One region of the Alteromonas sp. W364 genome, then DNA from elsewhere that is predicted to be linked to it. Evidence: predicted binding sites of a transcription regulator. Region 1 holds the regulator's gene; each other region holds the start of a gene.

Region 1 (7,305 bases):
TTTTTGCCGTTGATGATGTAATCAATGTGCGCTGGAATGTTTTGCTTCTCTAATGCAATCGCGCTGCCTTTCAAAGCAGGGAATGTGGGTGGAAGACCTTCACCGTTTGGTTGGTGGCAAGCGACACAGGCAATGTTGTAAACCTTCTCACCTTGGGTCATTAGCTCTTCCATACTCATATTCATCGCAAGTAAACGTTGTTCTTCTTCTTTTGCACGTATGGCAGCTAACTCTTGCTCTTTTATCCACGCGTCGTATTCTGCCGGCTCTTTTGCAATGACTACCACCGGCATAAAGCCATGGTCTTTTCCGCATAGCTCTGCACATGCACCACGGTAAATACCAGGTTCGTTAACATTCGCCCATGCTTCATTGATAAAACCAGGGTTAGCATCTTTCTTAATTGCAAAATCAGGCACAAACCATGAATGAATTACATCATCTGAAGTAATTAGGAATCTCACTTTTTTGCCCGTAGGGATGACTAAAGGTCGGTCAACTTCAAGAAGATAATTTTCACCTTTAGGAAACTTATTTTGAATTTGCTCTCGCTGAGTGGCCAGCAAAGAAAAGAATTCAACATCTGGGTTTTCTTGGTACTTGTAATGCCACTTCCACTGGGAGCCAGTGACTAGTATAGTAATATCTGCTTCGCTGGTATCCTCCATCGCCATTAAGGTTTTCGCCGCGGGCCAAGCCATAGCAATAAGGATAATGAAAGGGATTACTGTCCAAAGCACCTCAACCTTTACATTCTCGTGAAAGTTCGCTGGCTTAGCGCCCACTGACTTGCGATGAACTATCATGGAATAGAACATAACGCCGAATACCAAGGCACCAATGACTACACAAATCCAGAACATTAGCATATGTAAATCATATACTTGTGCACTGATATCGGTAACGCCTTCGCGTAAGTTAATATCTGATCGTTCCGCAGCAGTCGTCGCGATTGCCGGATTGCTAAGCGCCAGCATAGCGCCTACTAGCAACGTTGAAATTCGCTTCACTCTGATACTCCTTTGCATAACAACATTAGAGCGCTCAATTTTTACACTCCAATGTAAAGGTTTTGTTATTATTTTTAATGATATGTAAATCAATGCCTAATGATTAAACAAAGTCCCTACTTAGTCTAGTGTTTTTTTGCAATTTGAATGAATATGGTTATTCCCTATTTGCTTAATGCGCAATAAATAAACAATAAAGAATTGATAAGTAACTCAAGCAGAGACGGAATTAATGAAGAGGGAAGAAGCGATTGATTTATTTAAAAAAACCCAAGAACCGGCTGAAAGCGGTGCTTGGGTTAGTTGGGTATATGTCGAGTAGAAAGAAGAGTTAACTCATGTTTACATCCAATCAGAGTTACGAATAACACCAACTGCAATACCTTCTATATTGAATGGTTGTGAAGCTAAATCGACTTTAATCGGTGAGAAAGCGTCGTTTTCTGCATGTAGTAGTACTTGGCTTCCGCGTTTTTCAAACCGTTTTACCGTAACATCCTCATCAACACGAGCGACGACAACCTGACCGTTATGAATATCAGTTGTTCTGTGAACCGCTAATATATCGCCGTCGAGAATACCGATGTCTTTCATACTCATGCCATCGACTCTAAGCAAAAAGTCGGCGCTTGGCTTGAACAAATCTGGGTCGACTTTGTAATGACACTCTACATGTTCTGTTGCTAGGATGGGTTCACCCGCTGCAACACGACCAATTAACGGTAAACCTTCTTCCACTTCATCTTCAAGTGCACAATTCAGTTTAATACCGCGCGAAGTACCCGGCATAATTTCAATCACGCCTTTTTTCGCCAGTGCTTTTAGATGCTCTTCCGCTGCGTTAGCAGATTTAAAGCCTAAATTTCGTGCAATTTCTGCGCGAGTTGGGGGCATACCCGTGTCGATCATGGTGCTTTTGATTAGGTCGAGCACTTCTTGTTGTCTTGGAGTTAGTGGACGCATAAACAGCCTGTTTTTCTATACAGTTAGGTGTAAGTATATACAGGATCGAATAAATGGCAATCATCAATTTGTCTTTTGTTACGTTTGTTTTTCAAGGAATTAATATAAATTATCGCTGTCATGTTATTATTGTCAGGTTAATTTTTATATTAGGAAGAATACATGAGTGGCGTACGCGCTTTTTTGCGAAAGCTTTTTACACTGCCAATTCGCTGGCTAATTTCAGTGAAGAGTGTGCCTACTAACATCGAGTCAGAGCTCGGTATTGATAAAAAGAAGCCCCTTTTATACTTAATTCAAACTGAATCGATTACCGATTTAGTTGCCTTGCAATTGTCAGCTGCAGGCTTAGGTTTACCCAATCCCATATCGCCCATAGGGTTCTTAGGTGAGGAGCATAAGCGCTGCTATTATATCAATCGTCCTCAAAGCCTATTTTCCCGAAAAGTAAAGAAAACATCTATTGAAGACGTATTTACAAAAATGTTTCTATTACATAGAGAAAATCCCGAACTAGACTTGCAGGTTGTGCCTGTATCAATATCTTGGGGTCGCTCAGCAGGCAAAGAGTCCTCCGGATTCGCGCAATTACTTGCTGATAGAGCATCGCCAAGCTGGTTACGAAAGCTATTCATTTTACTATTCTTAGGTCGTGACAACATCGTTAGTTACAGTAAAGCTGTGTCCACTAAACAGATGGCCCAATTACATGGCTCTAACCAAAAGATATCTCAGAAGCTAGTACGAGTAGCGAGGACTCACTTTCAGCGAAAACGTCAAGCAATGTCAGGCCCAACGCTTTTAGAACGCTCGACTCTATACAATTCACTTCTCGGTGCCGACTCTATTCAATTGGCCATGCAAGAAGAAGTCAGACAAAAAAACATCAGCCCTGATGAAGCAAAGAAAAAAGCCTTAGCTTATATTGATGAAGTTGCGGCCGACTATCGCGAAGGTCTCATTCGTATAGGCGATAGAGTGCTTGGGCGTATCTGGAATAAAATATATAACGGCATACATGTCGGACACGCTCATCGCGTGCGAGAACTGGCTCAAAACGGCCACGAGATCATTTATGTACCGTGTCATCGCTCACATATGGATTACCTATTATTAACCTATGTTATTTATCATGAGGGCCTAGTGACTCCGCATATCGCTGCAGGTATTAATCTAAACTTTTGGCCAGTGGGTAAGATATTTAGACGTTGTGGTGCGTTTTTTCTACGTCGCAGTTTTGCCGGTAACAAACTCTATACCGCTGTGTTTAGAGAATACCTAGAATTGCTATTTAACAAAGGCTATTCAGTTAAGTACTACCCGGAGGGCGGGCGCTCGAGAACAGGTCGCTTGCTACCACCAAAGACCGGCATGCTTGCAATGACCTTACAAGCCGCCTTAAAAGGTATCAATCGTCCAGTCTCAATTGTCCCTGTTTATCTGGGCTATGAGCACGTTATGGAAGTAAAAAGTTACCAAAAAGAATTGAAAGGCAAGTCGAAGAAAAAAGAATCGCCAACACAAGTTTTCTCTGCCATTCGTAAGTTGAAAAATTATGGTCAGGGCTTCGTAAACTTCGGCGAGCCACTACTTATTAATCAATTCTTAGATGAGAACGTGAAAGAGTGGCGCGATGTTAATGTGGATGATCCAGATAAAAAACCAACGTGGTTAACGCCTGCCGTGAACAAGCTTGCAGATACTATTATGACGCGAATCAATCGTGCCGCGGCATTGAATGGTACAGCTTTAGTAGCGCTATGTTTGCTATCGTCAAAAACCCAGATCATGAGCGAGTCAGAATTAACTCGCGCTATCAGTGACTACCTCGAACTTCTTAAAAACGCACCGTTTAGCGGCGACTTCACCATGCCAGACGAAGACGCTATCGAGTTGGTTCAAACAACACTGGCCCTAAAGCGTTTTGAACAGTCGGAAGATGAGTACGGCAAACTCGTTGCGACAAAGCCTGACAATGCAGTATTACTCACCTATTACCGTAATAACATCATGCATGTTTTTGCTTTGCCTAGTTTAATTATGGCGGTTATTTTCAGTGCTAAGAAAAAAGAAAAAGCCGCAATCATATCAATCGTTGAACGCATGTATCCCTTGCTGAAACGCGAGTTCTTCATGCATTTGTCATTAGAGCAAGCGAGTGAGTATGCCGACACATTGATATCACAGATGAAAGCCCAAGGCTTGTTAGTACAAAGTGGCCGCTACTTAGCGCCACCAGCTTCCAGCGACGATAGTTTCCATTCTGCGTGGTTACTCAGCCGAGCAATGCAAGAAACTTGGCAACGCTACGCAGTTGTACTCAGTGTGCTTGAGAAAGAGAAGTCACTCGGCCGTACTCAACTTGAGAAACAGAGCTGTGTTATTGCCGAACGTCTTTCAACCCTTTATGGCATGAGTTCACCTGAGTTCTACGACAAGAACGTATTGGGAAGTTTCGTGAATGCCCTACGAGAAAATAAGCTGCTCACCACACTTGATGATGGCACGCTTGAATTCTCAGAAGACAGTTTAGCCATGAAAGAAGTGATTAACGAGTTGGTTTGGCCGGAAATAGTGCAGCATTTGGAAAAGATCTGAGGCTTGTCATTCCTGCGAAGGTATGTCATTCCTGCGAAGGTATGTCATTCCTGCGAAGCTTTGTCATTCCTGCGAAGCTTTGTCATTCCTGCGAAGGTATGTCATTCCTGCGAAGGCAGGAATCTAGGTCCCCGCCTTCGCGGGAATGACGGTAGTAAGCGGGAATGACAGTAGTAAGTGGGAGTGACCATAGTGGGCAGGGATCTAGGTCCCCGCCTTCGCGGGGACGACGGTAGTAAGCGGGGACGACGGCAGTAGGCTGGAATGACGGTAGTAGGCTGGAATGACGGAAAGACAATAAGGCTAGGAATGACCCACAAATTTGACAAAATAAAGCCATTTAGTAATGCCGAATTAAGCACTGTGTTGCAAAGGCTAGCGAATAAGAAAGACTTCATCATGACCTTGGTTAAATTCAAGTTTGCGAAATGGCCAAGGGCAAGCTACCCATTGCTAAGCCTGATAACGAAAATGTTTATCAAGCGTAAATTCGCAGATATAAATTCGCTCTCAGAATTTCAAATTCTAGTCGAACCATACATGCGTCGTATGATAAAAAAGACGTGCGCAGAGCTCACGGTCTCGGGCTTAGATACGCTCGGTTTAAGCAAACCCTGTCTATTTGTCAGTAACCACCGAGACATCGCTTTAGATCCTGCTTTCGTTAATTGGGTTTTACATATTAATGGTCAAGATACCGTGCGCATTGCTGTTGGCGATAATTTACTACACAAAGACTGGGTTGCTGACCTCATCAGACTGAATAAATGCTTTGTTGTTGAGCGGTCAGTGGAGGGCAGGCGTGAGAAACTCGCAGCCGCAAAACTGCTCAGTGAGTATATTGAACACACCCTTAAAAATGACCGCCAACATATCTGGATTGCTCAGCGTGAGGGAAGAGCTAAAGACGGTATCGACCTAACTAATCCCGCTATCGTCTCAATGCTGAGTTTAAATAAGCCAAAGGATATGTCATTTGGTGATTATATTAGAGACTTGAGAATTGTGCCTGTGTCACTCTCCTATGAATTTGATCCTTGCGATATTCACAAAGCGAAAGAGCTGTATCAAGCAGAGCAAGAAGGGAAATATGACAAGCCAGATAATGAGGACATGCAAAGTATTGTAAGTGGTATTACTGGTCAAAAAGGTAAAGTACATGTCCACTTTGGTAAGCTCGTTGGCGGCGACTTTGAGAATGCGAAACAAGTCGCTAGCTATATCGATAAGGAAGTACTACATGGCCTACGTATTTATCCAACATCGATAGAAGCAGCGCGATTACTCGGTCGCCAAGATATGAGGGCTTCCAGTCAAAACGCTGAAATGGCGCATGCATATTTATTAGAGAGACTTGCAAGATTGAGCGACGCCGAGCAACGTAAACTATTATTGATGTACGCTAACCCTCTCATCCGCAAACAGGAACAAAACACTGAAACAGCTTAGGAAAGTCTTTGCGTAAACTACCACTCGACACTATCGCACTTATCGCTGTTTGCGCAGGTTATTTGATAGCACCTATGGGTATGGCTGCGGTAAACGTCGCCATACCAGCACTTGCCGAAGACCTTCAAGCAAATGCGATAAAGGTAGCATGGCTGCCTACTCTATATATTTTAAGCAATGTAGCTTTAATGCTTCCCTTCGGCAAAATTGCCGACAATTACGGCCGTAAACGAATATATGTATGGGGACTTGCACTTAACGCCATAGCGGCGGGAATGTGCGCAATTGCTACGAATATCGATTGGATTTTGTTTTGGCGTTTCATACAGGGCGCTTCTGGCGCAATGATATTTGGAACCGGAGTCGCAATTATCACAGCCGTTGCGCCCTCAAACAAACGGGGAACGGCACTGGGCATTGTTGCTTCATGTGTATATATCGGCCTTACTTTGGCACCCGCATTGGGTGGTTGGTTGACCGAACTGCTAGGCTGGCGTTCGGTATTTTATTTCCAAATTCCTTTGGTTGTTGCTCTTCTAGTGTATATCAAAGTTTATTTGCCTGGTGATTGGAAGAATGACCACCACTCTCGCTTTGATTGGATCGGTTCGGCCATATTCATTCTATTTTCTTGCTCTCTGGTTTACGGGTTCAGCAAGCTTCCGAGTGTCTTAGGCATTGGACTGCTGGGTGTTGCTGTTTTAAGTTTATTAGGCTTTATTCAACACCAGCGCTATGTAAAGCAGCCGCTTATTCGCGTACAAATGTTCAAAGAGAGCCGTGTATTTAGCCTTTCACTCTCAACCTCACTACTCATGTATGCTAGCAACTTCGCCATCATCTTCTTGCTAAGCTTATATCTACAATATGTGAACGGTTTAAGCCCTGCCGAAGCTGGCCAGATACTTCTATTGCAAGCGCTTTGCATGGCAATCGTTGCGCCTTTTGCAGGCAAGCTTTCAGACCGATTCCAGCCCCGTATCGTCGCTACTTCTGGTTGTTTTATAGTGGCGTGTGGCTTCATTATGCTTAATCAAATTGACGTGAATAGCCAGCCTGCATTTATTGGCGCAGGTTTAGCGTTGGTAGGCTTAGGTTTTGGCTTATTCTCCACCCCAAATAACAGTGCAATTATGGGTGCAGTCAACGAGCAAGAAGTGGGTGTTGCATCCGCCTCTATGAACCTATCTCGCACTATTGGGAACTTAGTGGGAATGAGCCTAGTGAACCTGATGATGCACCATTACATCGGTGACGCAACTTTCACCCCAGAACAAAACCCAGC
Region 2 (7,305 bases), on a different contig from region 1:
GCCTGGCACCACTTAAGATAGATGTGTTAGTTAATAACGCAGGTATTCAACATGTCAGCAAATTAGAGGATTTCCCAGCAGATAAGTGGCAGTTGCTCATTAATGTTATGTTGGTTGGCCCAGCGCTTTTGACTCAAGCCTTTCTACCTCATATGCGCGAACAAAACTTTGGTCGAATCATCAATGTTGGGTCAATTCATTCAGTCATCGCCTCTCCATTCAAGTCAGCCTATGTTGCTGCCAAACACGGTTTACTAGGGTTTGCAAAAACAGTGGCACTTGAAACGGGTGACGTTGATGTGACGATTAATACGCTCTGCCCTGCTTATGTTAAAACGCCTTTAGTTGAACAGCAGATTTCGGCACAAGCAAAGGAGAACAACATGTCCGAACAGGATGTCGTTGAGAAAATCATGCTCGAGCCTATGCCTAAAAAAGCGTTTATTGAAATTGAAGAGTTAGCACAAACCGCGTCATTCTTGATTTCTCCAGCCGCAAAAAATATGACGGCGCAAACAATCATATTAGACGGCGGTTGGACGGCTCGATAAATACCAATTATCAGCACAATACGCTTGCAACTGCCTCACATTTAAGTGAAAGTTAGCACATATTCGCCGCGTTAAGTGAGAAACTGAAATATGAGCTATACAACCGTTGGCCTAATAGGGAAAACAGACCACGAAGGTAGCCGCGTCAGTCTTAATGCTTTGGTGACTGAGTTAAAAGAACGTAATTGCACGATTTTAGTAGAAGCACGCATTAAAGAAGAACTCGATGATCGCTCGTTAGAGGTTTGCGCTTTAGAAACCTTAGGAGAGCGAGCTGAGTTAGCGATTGTTGTAGGCGGTGATGGTTATATGCTCGGTGCTGCTCGTATACTCGCTCAATTCGATACAGATGTTGTTGGCGTTAACCGTGGTAATTTAGGCTTTCTGACTGATATCAACCCAGAAGATATTACCCGTCAAATCGCCAATATTTTTGAAGGTAAAGTGCACCGCGAAGAGCGCTTTTTGTTAGAAGCAAACGTCTTCAGAGAAGATAAACATCAAGAAACTAACGCTGCCGTCAATGAGATAGTTCTGCATCACGAAAAAGTGGCTCATATGATGGAATTTGAGTTATACGTCGACAATCAGTTCGTATTTAGTCAGCGCTCCGATGGTATTATTTGCGCTACTCCAACAGGTTCAACGGCTTACTCCTTATCCGGTGGTGGTCCTATATTGATGCCACAACTTGATGCACTCACTCTCGTTCCGATGTTTCCTCATACACTCAGCAGTCGACCGATCGTTGTTGATGCGAAAAGCGAAATCACACTGAAAGTGTCAAATGTGAATACCGACAATTTACAAGTGAGTTGTGACAGTCATATCGTGATTTCCTTGAAGCCCGGTGACGAAGTGCGAATTAGAAAGAATCCAAACAAGCTAAACTTAGTGCACCCTTTAGATTACAACTACTTTAATGTGCTGAGAACAAAGCTTAATTGGGGCAGTAAGCTTTACTAATGCAAGATCGTATTCAAGCACTGTATGAGCTATCAAGAAAGAACGAACGACTGATTATTGGCCTGATGAGCGGAACATCCCTCGACGGCTTAGACATAGCGCTTTGTTCTTGTTCTGGAAGCGGCAGAGACACCCAAATATCTTTATTGGCATTCGAGACCCAAGCTTATTCTTCAGAGTTTAGATCAGCAGTATCTCAAGTATTCGCAAAGCAAGCAGTAAAACATGACCTTATTTGTTGGTTAAATGCCTACATTGCACGTGAACATGCTGCAATGGTAAACCAATTCTTGCGTAAACATGAATTCCAACGCGATGATATCGATTTAATTGCCAGTCATGGGCAAACCGTTTATCACCGTCCTTTGTCACTAACCAGTATTGAGGGCCACATATCCAATGTCCCCTCTCATTCGCCTTGCAACAGCACACTACAGCTAGGAGATGGTGACCATATTGCCTCCCTAACAGGGATAATAACCCTCAGTGACTTTCGGCAAAAACACATTGCTCACGGAGGTGAAGGTGCGCCGTTGGCAATGTATGGAGATTACTTGTTACTTGCAGACAAACGTGAGAACCGATGCTTAGTCAATATCGGTGGCATTGCTAACTTCACGTTTTTACCCGCCAATAGTGCGTTTTCAGATACTGTTTGTTCTGATATAGGGCCGGGTAACACATTAATGGATGCTCTTGTGCAGCAAGCTCTTGGCGAAGCTTTTGACCGAGATGCGAGACTCGCGCGCACTGGCAAAGTCAATAAAGCCCTGTTCGCACTACTATGCAAAGAACCCTATGTTTGCGCCCCTTTGCCTAAAACCACGGGTCCTGAACTATTTAATTTGGCATGGTTATCAACCATTCAAGCCAATCATGACTTAACAGAACTCCCATTGGAAGATTTGCTCGCAACACTAAATTACTTCAGTGCTTGGTGTATTGCTAGCCACATCGAAAAATTAGACCGCCCCGTCGAGGTTTATCTGAGTGGCGGTGGCGCGCACAACCCATTGCTATGCGACAACCTAAAAACCCTGCTCGGTCAAACACTGCATACTACCGACGAGCTGGGGCTAGATGGAGACGCTAAAGAGGCCATACTCTTTGCCCTGCTGGCGAATGAATGTGTTTCCGGTAAGCCTACTAGCTTTGGTACAGGTGATACAGCGAACAATATCGCGAATAATCGACCTGTTGTAAGTATGGGCAAAATTTCTCTACCAGACTAGGGCTTACCTAATCATTTCTTTTTTTACTTTCACACAAAACCATTCTTTACATACAGCAAAACACTGTATATATTAACAGTGCACTCATAATCGGAAAAAATACAATGTTAGCGCATATTTCTGTCAAAAATTTCGCCGTAGTAAAACAAATTCAAGTTGATGTTGCACATGGGTTGACCGCAATTACAGGTGAAACCGGCGCAGGTAAGTCTATCGCTATTGACGCGCTTAGTTTATGTCTGGGCGATAGAGCCGATGCATCTAGTGTTCGCAAAGGTGCAGAGAAAGCAGAAATAATCGCGCATTTTGATATTGCCAAGGTTCCACTAGCCAAAGCATGGTTATCGGAACACGAGCTAGAACAAGAAGATAACCCTAATGAATGCTTTATACGCCGTGTAATCAACCAAGAAGGCCGATCAAAGGCATTTGTAAACGGTATCGCTGTATCATTAAACCAGCTGAAAGCCTTAGGCCAGTATCTAGTCGCTATTCATGGTCAGAATGCACATCAGCAACTTCTCAAAGTTGACAATCAACGTCGTCTTTTAGATACCTTTTCCGAACACACAAACTTATTATCGTCAGTGTCGACAGCCTTTCATAGCTTAAAGTCGAAACAGGCCGAGTTGAATCAGTTACAAGCTGAGCAACAACAACGTAATGATCGTAAAAACCTACTAGAGTACCAAGTTGCAGAGCTTGATGAATTTAGCATTGAAGAAAATGAATTTAGCGAACTAGAAATAGAGCATAAGCGCTTGAGCAATAGCCAAACTCTACTTGAACAAGCTCAATTGAGCTTTCACCAGTTATATGAAGGCGATGAGTTTAATGCTTTATCAGCCATTCGTTCGTGTATAAATAACCTGTCTGAGATGCAAGAACATGACTCGCAGCTATCACCCATTGTTGATGTTCTCTCCGAGGCAGCAATACAAGTAGACGAGGCAGCACAAGAATTAAGGCAATATAGCGAACAATTAGAAATCGATCCAATGCGCATGCAGCAAGTTGAACAGCGATACAGCCAAGCAATGGATCTCGCTCGCAAACACTATGTCTCTCCTGAAAACCTGTACGCTAAGCATATGGAGCTGGCGAATGAATACGCCAGTTTGCTAAAGGATGAAGACAGCTTGTCGGAATTGGTCATAGAATGTGAAGCGCTATTCAATGAATACAATCAACAAGCAGAGCTTCTTTGTGAGTCACGTACCAAGCACGCAAGTGTATTAGCAGGTAAAATTCAAGCTTATATTAGCGAAATGAATATGCCTCACGCTAAGGTAAGCATTGACGTTAACCATAGTATTGAGCAGGCACCGAGTGCGAATGGTCGTGACCATGTGCAAATAAAGGTCTCCACTAACCCTGGTCAGGCAGCTGATGCATTAGATAAAGTCGTCTCAGGGGGTGAGTTATCTCGAATCGGTCTAGCAATACAAGTCATTACTGCTAGCGGTAACAATATCCCTACGATGATATTCGATGAAGTAGATACTGGTATCAGCGGTCCAACAGCGTCTATTGTCGGTCGCTTGCTACGCAAGCTTGGTGAAGTATCACAAGTCATGTGCGTCACTCACTTACCGCAAGTTGCCGCACATGGACATAACCAAGTTTTTGTGACAAAGCTCAGCGATGGAGACTCCACAGAAACGAGAATGTTGAAGCTGTCTGAGCCAGAAAGAGTTAACGAAATCGCCCGCTTGCTAGCCGGTGATAAATTGACCGATACAGCAATCGCCAATGCAAAAGACTTGCTTAAATTGTAGTTCCAGCTTTGGTTTAGGACACAAAATACCCCAAACCTCCAGGACGAAAGCAAAATAGAACTAATTAAGAGTTGAATGGTCTCAGTTTAGTGGGTAGCATCTGCCCTCAGTAGAAACGAGGTAATTCCTATCTCACTTAATAGTACAGATTAAATTTTACGCAATGGCGTGGTTTAGCAACACAAACTCGGACAAATAAATGAAGTTAACGCACATCCTCATCATCTTAACGATAGTTTTTTCAACAACAGCGTGTAAAAACTGGATATATCGTATAGATATCCCTCAGGGCAATTATCTGGACGACCGCGACGTACAAAAACTGCGTATCAGTATGACCAAAGAGCAAGTTATTTATGTACTTGGGCACCCTGTAGTAGAAGATTCGTTTGATCTTGATACTTGGTATTATGTTTACGAAATGAAACGTGGCATGAGCAAACGTGGTGAAGACTTCAAGAAAGAGCTGATTATCCGCTTTGAGGGTGACAAGTTAGTTGAAGTGGTAGGCGACTTTGAATTGTCAGAAGAGTTTAATACACCGCTAGATGCTTAATTATCGAAGCGAAGGCGCAGTCACGAAGGTATTGCGCCCTCTTCGCTTGGCTTGATACATCGCAGCGTCTGCATCTTTAAACAACCTATCCTTTATTTCTACTGAGTTTTCTCCCTCTTCTATCATACTAACAGATGTGCCAATAGATACTTCCAAGTCTATAAGCTGGATGTCCGTCAGAATATCTCTACAGGCTTGTGTCAGCTCCTCAGGCTTTGCGTCGTACATAACAATAGCGAACTCATCCCCAGATAGGCGCACGGCATAATTGTGCACCCCATCGCAGCGCTTTACCAATACTTCAGCAAGGTTGATGAGACAATCGTCCCCATAAGCATGACCGAAACGATCGTTAATATCTTTGAAGTTATCAACATCTACCACAATCAGTGATACTTCTTTGAACTCTGTTCGCGCTTTATCAATTAGCAAAAGAAGTTGCTTACCGAAATAACGGCTATTTTTTAAACCGGTCAGGCGGTCCGTAATCGAATCTCCATATAGTTCATGGATCATCTGATAGTTTTCCGCAAGTTGACCGACGATGCTTTTATTTATCAGTAAACACATCGCCATGATACAAGCGTAAATAAAACATTGAAAAATGACCGCGGGATAAGTCCAGCCGACAATAGGATAAACCAACATAATGAGCGCAAGCAGAATTGCGCTAATGATTGCGGTGGGTTTTATTGGCATGGTGGTCATCAGGCAGCCAATTAGGATGAGCAAGACAAAGCCTAATTCAGAAAAGTTGACGTCGTATGTTCTAGCGAGAGCAAATACAAAGATATGGACAACACCAGCGCCCAAATATACATAAAGTGACAAGCCTAGATTAGTGCTTCTTGATTTGAATTCTTTACTCCAGAAAAAATAGACAAGCACAGCTAGTGGAATGATGACAAAGATTGATCTGACTAGTATCGTAATTTGATGAACACTAGGTTCAAAACGGTAATAGTCCATCACGGTGAAAGCGAGATAAATAATAAGAGCAAATGAAAAGGACCAACGTTTGAAGCTGAGTGTTGATTGAGCTGTAAATTCATCGAGTCCGCTTTGATAGTCTTTCTTATCGCGCACACTCTGAAAAGTACGTAAGCTATCCAAGATGACTTACCCTTTTAGCTGCGCTAGCAATAACCTAGCTTCTTCTTGTTGTTCATCATCACCCTTCTCAGCAACTTCCTCGAGTAGCTCTGACGCAGCTTCATTGTCTTCCATATCGATGTAGACACGCGCCAAGTCAAGGTTACTGGCCTGATCCGCATTCATATCAACATCAATACTGGTGTCATCATTTAAAAAGCTATCTAATGACATATCTATATTTAGCTCAATTTCATCATCACTGGCAGGCGGCAGCTTTTCACTCTCTTCAATTAAGTTATCAACATCAATGAAGGCTGAATCAGGATCATTATTATCATCTGATTCATCGAAGAGCGCAGTCAAATCTAAATCTGGATTATCTAGCTCCAAATCCTGTTTCGGCTCTTTCTCCGCTTTTGTATTACTCGCCTCTTGTGTTTCCGCTTGTTCTAGGTCTGCTAGTTTAGAACCAGTGTCATCTTCTAGCGCCCCCATATCAGCTAACAAGGAGTCAAAATCTGCGTCTTCTATTTCTTGCAGCACTTCATCTTCGGTGCTTCGGTCAGCCTCTTTGTCTGTGCTAGTACCTAAATTATCTGAATCAAGGAAATCGCCTTCATCTAATTCGGATTTATCGTCATCTAACCAGTCGTCAAGGTCGGGTAGATCCAAGATACTGTCGTCGATAGTTTCATCCAAGTCGCTTGTACTTGGTGCAGTTTCCACATCAGCTTCTGGTTCTGGCTCTATTTCAGGTTTTGGCTCTAGTTCTGCTTCTGGCTCTAGTTCAGGTTCTGGCTCTAGTTCAGGTTCTAGCTCTGGCTCTTGGTCTGAGGGAAGCTCAATATCTAACTCACTCAAATCAATGTCATCTAACTCGTCTGTATCAACTTCTAAAGAATCATCAAGTTCATTATCTAATTCAGTTAATAACTCATCCGTTAGGTCAGACAGATCATTTGTCTCTTGAGAACTTTCAGCATCAACGTTAATAAAATCATCAACGTCATCGAAATCTGAGCCTGTTACCTCTGACGCTAGTTCGCTTTCAGAAGGGCCATTTTCTTCAGTCTGACCTGCTGTTGTTTGGACTTCGTCTTGACTCTGAGAGTCTACAGTTGAGTTCG
Region 3 (7,305 bases), on a different contig from region 1:
CAGAAGACTGTGAGTTCTATATGTGTGGTCCACCTATGATGAACGCAGCAGTAATTAATATGCTCAAAGAGCTCGGTGTTGAAGATGAAAACATCATGCTTGATGACTTCGGTGGCTAAGCGACCGGCAATGAGCAACACTTAAGCCTCGGCTTGAGCGTAAGGGAAAGGCGCATTCTACTGAGAAGCGCCTTTTTTGTTTCAGCAACTCATCGTCGCTTTACTTGGCTTGCCGAGACATTTTCCAGAGTCATACAACATTTATACTATTGAAGGTGAATTTTGAAAGCTTTATCCGTTTTTCTTTGTCTTAGCTTCTTACTTGTCGCTTGTTCGTCTCCTCAACCCAGTGAGCAAGTCATTTATGGGAAAACGATGGGTACGACCTACACTGTCAAGTTTGTAGATCCGCAAGACAATAATATTGTTTTGCCAGCGCTTAAGGCTGAAATTGACGATGCTCTCATACAAGTCAACGCCCTGATGTCGACGTACGATCCGAACTCAGAATTATCCTTGTTGAACAAAGCACCGGCAAATACCCCTTTTCCGATATCAGAGCAAACAACTCTCGTTCTAAACGAAGCTATCAGGCTGAATAAGCTAAGCTCAGGGACTTTAGATGTGACCGTTGGTCCTTTAGTCAATTTGTGGGGGTTCGGCCCTGACAAGCGTCCTGAGACCATACCAAGCCGAGAGCAACTGATGGCAGTGAGGGAGTTTGTGGGTATCGACAAGTTTACCTTGGAAAATGATGTCGTTACCAAACAACATAAGTCGGTTTATATCGATTTATCAACAATTGCCAAGGGCTATGGTGTCGATGTTGTAGCTGATATACTAGAGACAAACGATATTGATAATTATTTGGTCGAAATTGGCGGTGAAATGCGAGTTGCTGGCCAGAAAAAGAATGGTGCTTCATGGCGTGTGGCAGTAGAAAAGCCCATAAGCACGCAGCGAGAAGCTCAGAAGATATTCAGTATTGGTAATAATGCGATTGCCACATCAGGTGATTACCGGATTTATTTTGAGTATGACGGCAAGCGTTATAGTCATTTAATAGATCCAAACACCGGTTATCCAATTACACATAACTTAGTATCGGTTACTGTGGTTCATCCGTCCTCTATGACAGCAGACGGTTTAGCAACGGCCCTAAATGTAATGGGGCCAGAGAAGGCGAAAGTCTTAGCAGAACGAAATAACTTATCGGTGTTCATGGTCTTAAAAGAAGGTGAAGAGTTTGTTGAGTATTCCTCGCCGAGCTTTGAAGCACTGATACAAAATCAACAATAGCGACGCTTTAATAAACGTCACTAATTAGATAATTAATCGAGGTCAATTTGAGTACTTTCATTTTAGCATTTGGATTTTTCCTGCTGATGGTATTAGCCATGGCAGTTGGATACATTCTACAAAAGAAAACGATTGCTGGTAGTTGTGGTGGACTTGGCGCTTTAGGTATTTCTAAAGCCTGTGATTGTCCAGAACCGTGCGATAGAAAAAAAGCTCGTATGGAACGAGAAGAAAAACGACAGGAAAAAATTAAAGAGTGGCAAAACAATAAGATTTTGTAGGAGCAGCATTGAGAGGGTGAAGAAAACCTTATGGATGAATGGTAGCGATTACTTGATTAATATAGTGTTGGTCTGCTAATGCCTTCTCATCAATCCGATTAAAGGCTACTACCAGTGAGTCATGGTGAGGAGACGACTTGCTAATTGCATAGTGCGTTGGCACTGAGGTGAGATACTCTATTTGTACAATCTGCTCATATGAGGTTCTGGTTTCACTATCTAATTGATTTAGAAAGTGTATATAGGGGTTCTCATAAGATAAAAGGTGAGATGTGCGGCCATTTAAAAACAAATTTGTGGCGTTGTCCGCATTTGGCACGTCAACAAATTTATACCCCTGTTCCTCCATCTTACGTCTCTGACCTTCATAATCATAACCCCTAATTGAAGCCACTGTTTTACTGCTACTTTGCTCATTTTTCGAATAAAGATTAAGTTTGAGTTTGTCGAAGGGGATTTGGGTAAATGAGACTTTATCTTTTAAGGCATTGGTTGACTTGATATTAACAGTAAGGTCAATTTTACCTTCTTCAATACTCCGATACACTCGAGCCGGTGCTGCACAAAAAGGTTTAACTTTAAAGTTATCGCTTAAAAGAAGAGTTTGGGTAATGTCAAAGCCCGAGCCAAAACATTGCCCTGTTTCTTCATCTATTGTGCTGTAAGGTGCAAAGCCCGTTAGGCCTAGCACTATTGTGGTAGGGTCATTATCTGCTGGCTTTGCGGCCAATTGTGCAGACAACACTATGTATGTATTGAGTGATAACAACAGGATAAGGGTGAATCTAAAAAGCACTTAACTCTCCTAAAGGCACTTTTAGATAGTAGCATAAGTTTAATGAAAAATGATATGTACATGTTTTCAGCAAATGAGACGCTCTAAAATCGACCTCCTTGCTTATTTACAAACCTCACCTAGGACCTTTGCTTTTAGTAATGGTTTTTCTTCTAAATTGTTATAAACTGTCTATTTATACAGTTGTTAATAAAGTTGATGCAAGCCACAATAATGAGAAAGTTTATTCATATTGATATGGATTGTTTTTACGCTGCAGTTGAAATGCGTGACAATCCTGAGCTCCGCAATATACCCATCGCTATTGGCGGCAGTGCTGATCGACGAGGTGTGGTGTCGACTTGTAATTATCAAGCCAGAGAATTTGGTGTCCGGTCTGCAATGGCTACCGCAACTGCCTTACGCTTATGCCCGAATTTAACCTTAGTAAAAGGCAGAATGTCGGTGTACAAAGAAGTATCCGATCAAATAAAAGCTATTTACCTGCGCTACACGGATGAAATCGAACCACTCTCCTTAGATGAAGCCTTTCTCGATGTAACAGACTCTGAGTTGTTTAACGGCAGCGCGACTTACATTGCCGAAGATATCCGCCGAGCGATTGAACAAGAAATCGGATTGACGGCATCCGCCGGTGTTGCACCTATCAAATTTGTGGCAAAAGTAGCTAGTGATGAAAACAAACCGAACGGTATCTGTGTGATCGCACCCGACCAGCTTGACGAGTTTGTAAAAGCGCTACCGCTAAAAAAAATCCCCGGAGTTGGCAAGGTAACCTTAGAAAAGCTGAATAAATTGGGTCTATACAAGTGTGAAGATATCCGTACTTTTCCTATCGAAAAGCTGCACAAGCACTTTGGGAAGTTTGGCGCGTCTCTTTGGAAGAGAGCTCACGCTATTGATGAACGGCGTTTATCTACGAATAGGAAGCGCAAGTCGATTGGTGTTGAACGAACACTTGATCAAGATCTGACCAGTCTTGAAGAATGTCAGGCCGTCGTCAGCAAACTTTTACCTACCTTGATGGAACGCATCAACGCCAAACAAAGAGCGCCAATAAAATCTTTAGGTGTCAAACTTAAGTTCAGTGACTTTCAGCAAACAACAGTAGAGCAACAAGGCCTTATCGTCGATGAGCAAACATTATTCAATTTGGTGTCTAAAGCATTTCTGCGTGGGGAAGGAAAAAACGTCCGATTAGTCGGTATTCACGTATCTCTTACAGACATACTCAATACAGATCAGATGTCGTTGCCCTTGCTTTAAGCTAATTGCAATGTTACATATGCACCAAAATAAGTGCGCTATATGGCGTGCACTAACGTGTGCGAATGCATATGAACTTACAAGATGTGTAAGTAATAAACGCGCCTAATCATCCAACGGAGATTTCCATGCCTTTTCCAAAAGCAGTGTTAGAAACGAGCACAACTGGCTTAACAGATAACTATGATGCTTTTATTCTGTTGAGCAATACCTTTTCTAGTCAGTTCTACTCAGATTTGTCAGGTGCTATCCAACTTCACCAACGTTTAGACAAACGAGTAGGTGAACAGGCTGTACTCATTCCTAATCAGAGCGTCCCTGGAAATCGAGTCATACACGTGCCATCAGGTGCTTTAGATCGTGACTATGATGATGTTCGACAAATATTTGATGCGGCTAAGAATGTCGCTCAGACCCTTTTAGACTCGGGTATTCGTAAACCCTTACTTGAAGTGAATCTGCATGGCTTAAATGCGCCTTTACAAGCTACCTATGTCAATGCAATTGAAGCTGCATTTCTAGGGCTTTGCCAAGGCTTATGGCAGCCTTTGGAGGCTCGACAGGCGCTTGGAGAGAACGAAGTTGAACCACTTCAGGAGCTCGGTATTTTGCATGCTGATCCTGGTTTTGATGTTTCACGCTTGAATGCCATTGAGGCAGGCAAACGAGTAGCCAGGGATCTCTGTGGTACAGAGCCTGAGCGTATGGCTCCTCCAGGCTTTGCTGACTATTGCTTGGAGGCATTCAAGGATTCTAACGTTGAAGTCTCAGTCATCTCAGATCATGAAGCAATATTAAAGGATTACCCATTATTGCATGCGGTTGCCAGAGCGTCGATTGAGGTGGAACGTCATCGTCCTAGAATTATTCGCATGGTTTACCAGGGCGAAGGCGAAATTAACAAAACTCTCTTGTTTGCTGGTAAAGGGATTACTTTTGATACCGGTGGCGCAGACCTGAAAGTTAACGGCCATATGGCAGGCATGAGTCGTGATAAAGGCGGCGCCGCGGGTGTTGCTGGCTTCATGAAAACAGTTTCATTGCTCGCACCAAAAGGGCTGAAAGTGATTGTTGAAATCGGTGCTGTTAGAAATAGTATTGGTGCCGAGGCCTTTATACCGGATGAAATTATCACTTCTCATGCTGGTATTCGAGTGCGAGTAGGTAATACTGATGCTGAAGGGCGTATGTTGCTAGCAGATCTACTTTCACACTTACGTGAAGATGCTAAAGATGCTGTTAATCCTGAGTTATTTTCAGTGGCTACTTTAACCGGCCACGCTGCTATTGCCTTTGGTCCCTATACCGCATTAGTCGAAAATAAACCTGCTCGCGCATTAGGCGTTGCTAAATCGCTCTTCGAGCAGGGCGAATTATGCGCGGATCCAGTTGAACCCTCACTTTCTCGACGAGAAGACTTTAATTTTGTTAAGCCTCGCACCAAAGCTGATGATGTGCTGTCGTCAAATAATGCGCCATCTGTTACGACGGTCAGAGGACATCAATTCCCGATGGCATTCTTAAGCATTGCCTCCGGTCTTGATCAACATGAGGCAAATAGCACACTTCCATTGCCATATACACACGTTGATATAGCCGGTAGTGGTGTGGAAAATCTTGATTGGCAACACGGTAAGCCAACAGCAGCTCCGGTCAACGTGTTTGTAAACACTTACTTGTAGGCTAATAGAATGAACATTAGCCAGAAAGAAATTAAGCCGGGTAAGTACAAACATTATAAGGGAAAAGACTACCAAGTAATGGGTGTCGCCCAGCACTCCGAGGACGGCAGTTATGTTGTAGTATACAAACCTTTATATGGTGAACAAAGCCTTTGGGTGAGACCTTTGGAGATGTTTGCTGAGGATGTCATGATCGAGGGTGAGCCTATTCCTCGTTTTGCTTTTGTTGAATAACGTGATTACTTAAATAGATGAGATTTTTTTAGATTTAAGCAGGTCTTCTGATTGTTTAGACTATACTTCTGAAAAAAGCGCTGTTCAAAATTGATCTTAATACTGTGGATTTCGAATCTACTGTGTCGCTAGAACAAGCGTAATTACACTATGTAGTGAAAGATACAATTAGATAATACGAACATAAAACAAAAGAAATCAAGGGAACACAAGATGAAAAATTTAAGCTTGAAAGCGCTCTTCGCTTTATCAATTGGCGGCTTACTTAGCGCAAGTGCTATCGGCCAAGGGCGTTTTGATGATGTTGAAGTCAAATCTGAACCGGTAGCTGGAGCAGTTCACATGCTAGTGGGCGCTGGCGGAAATATCGGTGTTTCGGCAGGGGCTGATGGTCTCTTAATTGTTGATGACCAGTATGCTGACTTAGCCGAAAAGATCGCAGCGAGCTTGGCTGATATTAGTAAAGAGCAAACGCGTTATGTAATCAATACGCACTTTCATGGCGATCACACAGGTTCAAATGCTTTTTTCAAAACTCATAAAAAAGCGACTATTTTTGCCCATGAAAATGTGCGAGTTCGCTTAGCGGCAGGTGAAGATGCAGATCCTGCGAGCTTACCAGTGGTCACTTATGAAAAAGGTGTTAAGTTTCACATGAACGGTGAGACCATTCACGTTTTTCACCTAGCTAACGCTCACACCGATGGTGATAGTGCCGTTTGGTTTGAAGAGCCAGATGTTTTACATACTGGTGACTTATTCTTTAAAGATTGGTTCCCGTTTGTTGATTTAAACTCAGGAGGCTCTGTACCTGGCTATATTAGCGCCGTTGAGAGCTTACTAGGTATGATTGACAATGACACAAAGATTATCCCTGGTCACGGTGCTATGGCGAACAAAGCGGACTATGAGCGCTTTCTCAATATGATGAAAGAGACCTATGCTTATGTACAGGCAAAAAAGGCTGCAGGGATGAGTGAAGACGATCTAGTTGCTGCTGGGCTAGAAGAAAAATGGAAGTCTTGGGCGTGGCGTTTTATTACTGAAGAAAGATGGATCAGAACACTTTACAAGTAAACCATCCTCTTAAATTTGAAGCAGCGGTTGAAGGAGACTTCGCCGCTTTAGCTTCTTGGTTTGATAATGCCCACGCCTTACAAGAGTGGGGCGGTCCCGCTCTAAGCTTAACTCGCTCTCCTGATGACTTAATGGCACAACTTCATCAGTCTCCAGATTATTCCTCGTATGCGATACACCAAGGTAATGAAACCATTGCGTTTGGACAATTATTATTAGTGAAAGAAAGGGCGCATTTAGCTCGATTGTGCGTGAATCCAGCACGCCGGGGTGAAAAACTCGGTCTACGCTTAGTTAATGAACTTATTCAGCAAGCAGCGAAAACGATCAACTTAAAGTCTGCATCGTTATTTGTTTATGAATCTAATTATGTGGCAATTGCTTGTTATCAAAAACTCGGTTTTGTTGAAACAGTGACACCAACTGGAATATCGAAGCCTGAGCGGTGCAAATATATGATGAAACGCTGCTAGTCAGCAGCGTTTCATTTTGCGTCCAGTAAACTACTTTTGGTAAACCTGCTTACCATTAATCCATGTTTGTAATACTTCAGTTCCTCTAATTTCTTGACCCGGAATAGTAAAAATATCGCGATCAATGAAAATGAAGTCGGCGCGTTTACCCGCTTCTAATGTTCCCAAGCTGTCTTCTTGAAATGCTGAGTAGGCCGC

What was found. The regulator LexA, encoded in region 1, represses DNA repair genes until DNA is damaged. The targets are predictions, from matches to a motif close to TACTGTATNNNNATACAGTA.
Region 2: recN (DNA repair protein RecN) is a predicted target of LexA. The motif match lies at 2,811-2,830, and genes of this name have one in related genera.
Region 3: dinB (DNA polymerase IV) is a predicted target of LexA. The motif match lies at 2,541-2,560, and genes of this name have one in related genera.

The regions. Positions count from the first base shown of each region.
Region 1 is NZ_JAVRID010000007.1:84,480-91,784, reverse strand. Features, by position in the region: gene coxB (cytochrome c oxidase subunit II) at 1-977, opposite strand, end outside; gene lexA (transcriptional repressor LexA) at 1,353-1,973, opposite strand; gene plsB (glycerol-3-phosphate 1-O-acyltransferase PlsB) at 2,136-4,571, shown strand; gene RM556_RS12400 (1-acyl-sn-glycerol-3-phosphate acyltransferase) at 4,881-6,020, shown strand; gene RM556_RS12395 (MFS transporter) at 6,029-7,305, shown strand, end outside.
Region 2 is NZ_JAVRID010000004.1:324,752-332,056, reverse strand. Features, by position in the region: gene RM556_RS08750 (3-hydroxybutyrate dehydrogenase) at 1-551, shown strand, start outside; gene nadK (NAD(+) kinase) at 642-1,517, shown strand; gene RM556_RS08740 (anhydro-N-acetylmuramic acid kinase) at 1,517-2,749, shown strand; gene recN (DNA repair protein RecN) at 2,854-4,527, shown strand; gene RM556_RS08730 (outer membrane protein assembly factor BamE) at 4,727-5,083, shown strand; gene RM556_RS08725 (GGDEF domain-containing protein) at 5,084-6,196, opposite strand; gene RM556_RS08720 (FimV/HubP family polar landmark protein) at 6,203-7,305, opposite strand, start outside.
Region 3 is NZ_JAVRID010000010.1:53,984-61,288, reverse strand. Features, by position in the region: gene nqrF (NADH:ubiquinone reductase (Na(+)-transporting) subunit F) at 1-119, shown strand, start outside; gene RM556_RS15290 (FAD:protein FMN transferase) at 282-1,298, shown strand; gene nqrM ((Na+)-NQR maturation NqrM) at 1,346-1,579, shown strand; gene RM556_RS15280 (transporter substrate-binding domain-containing protein) at 1,608-2,375, opposite strand; gene dinB (DNA polymerase IV) at 2,589-3,641, shown strand; gene RM556_RS15270 (leucyl aminopeptidase family protein) at 3,770-5,323, shown strand; gene RM556_RS15265 (DUF1653 domain-containing protein) at 5,333-5,557, shown strand; gene RM556_RS15260 (MBL fold metallo-hydrolase) at 5,771-6,634, shown strand; gene RM556_RS15255 (GNAT family N-acetyltransferase) at 6,610-7,107, shown strand; gene RM556_RS15250 (amidohydrolase family protein) at 7,138-7,305, opposite strand, start outside.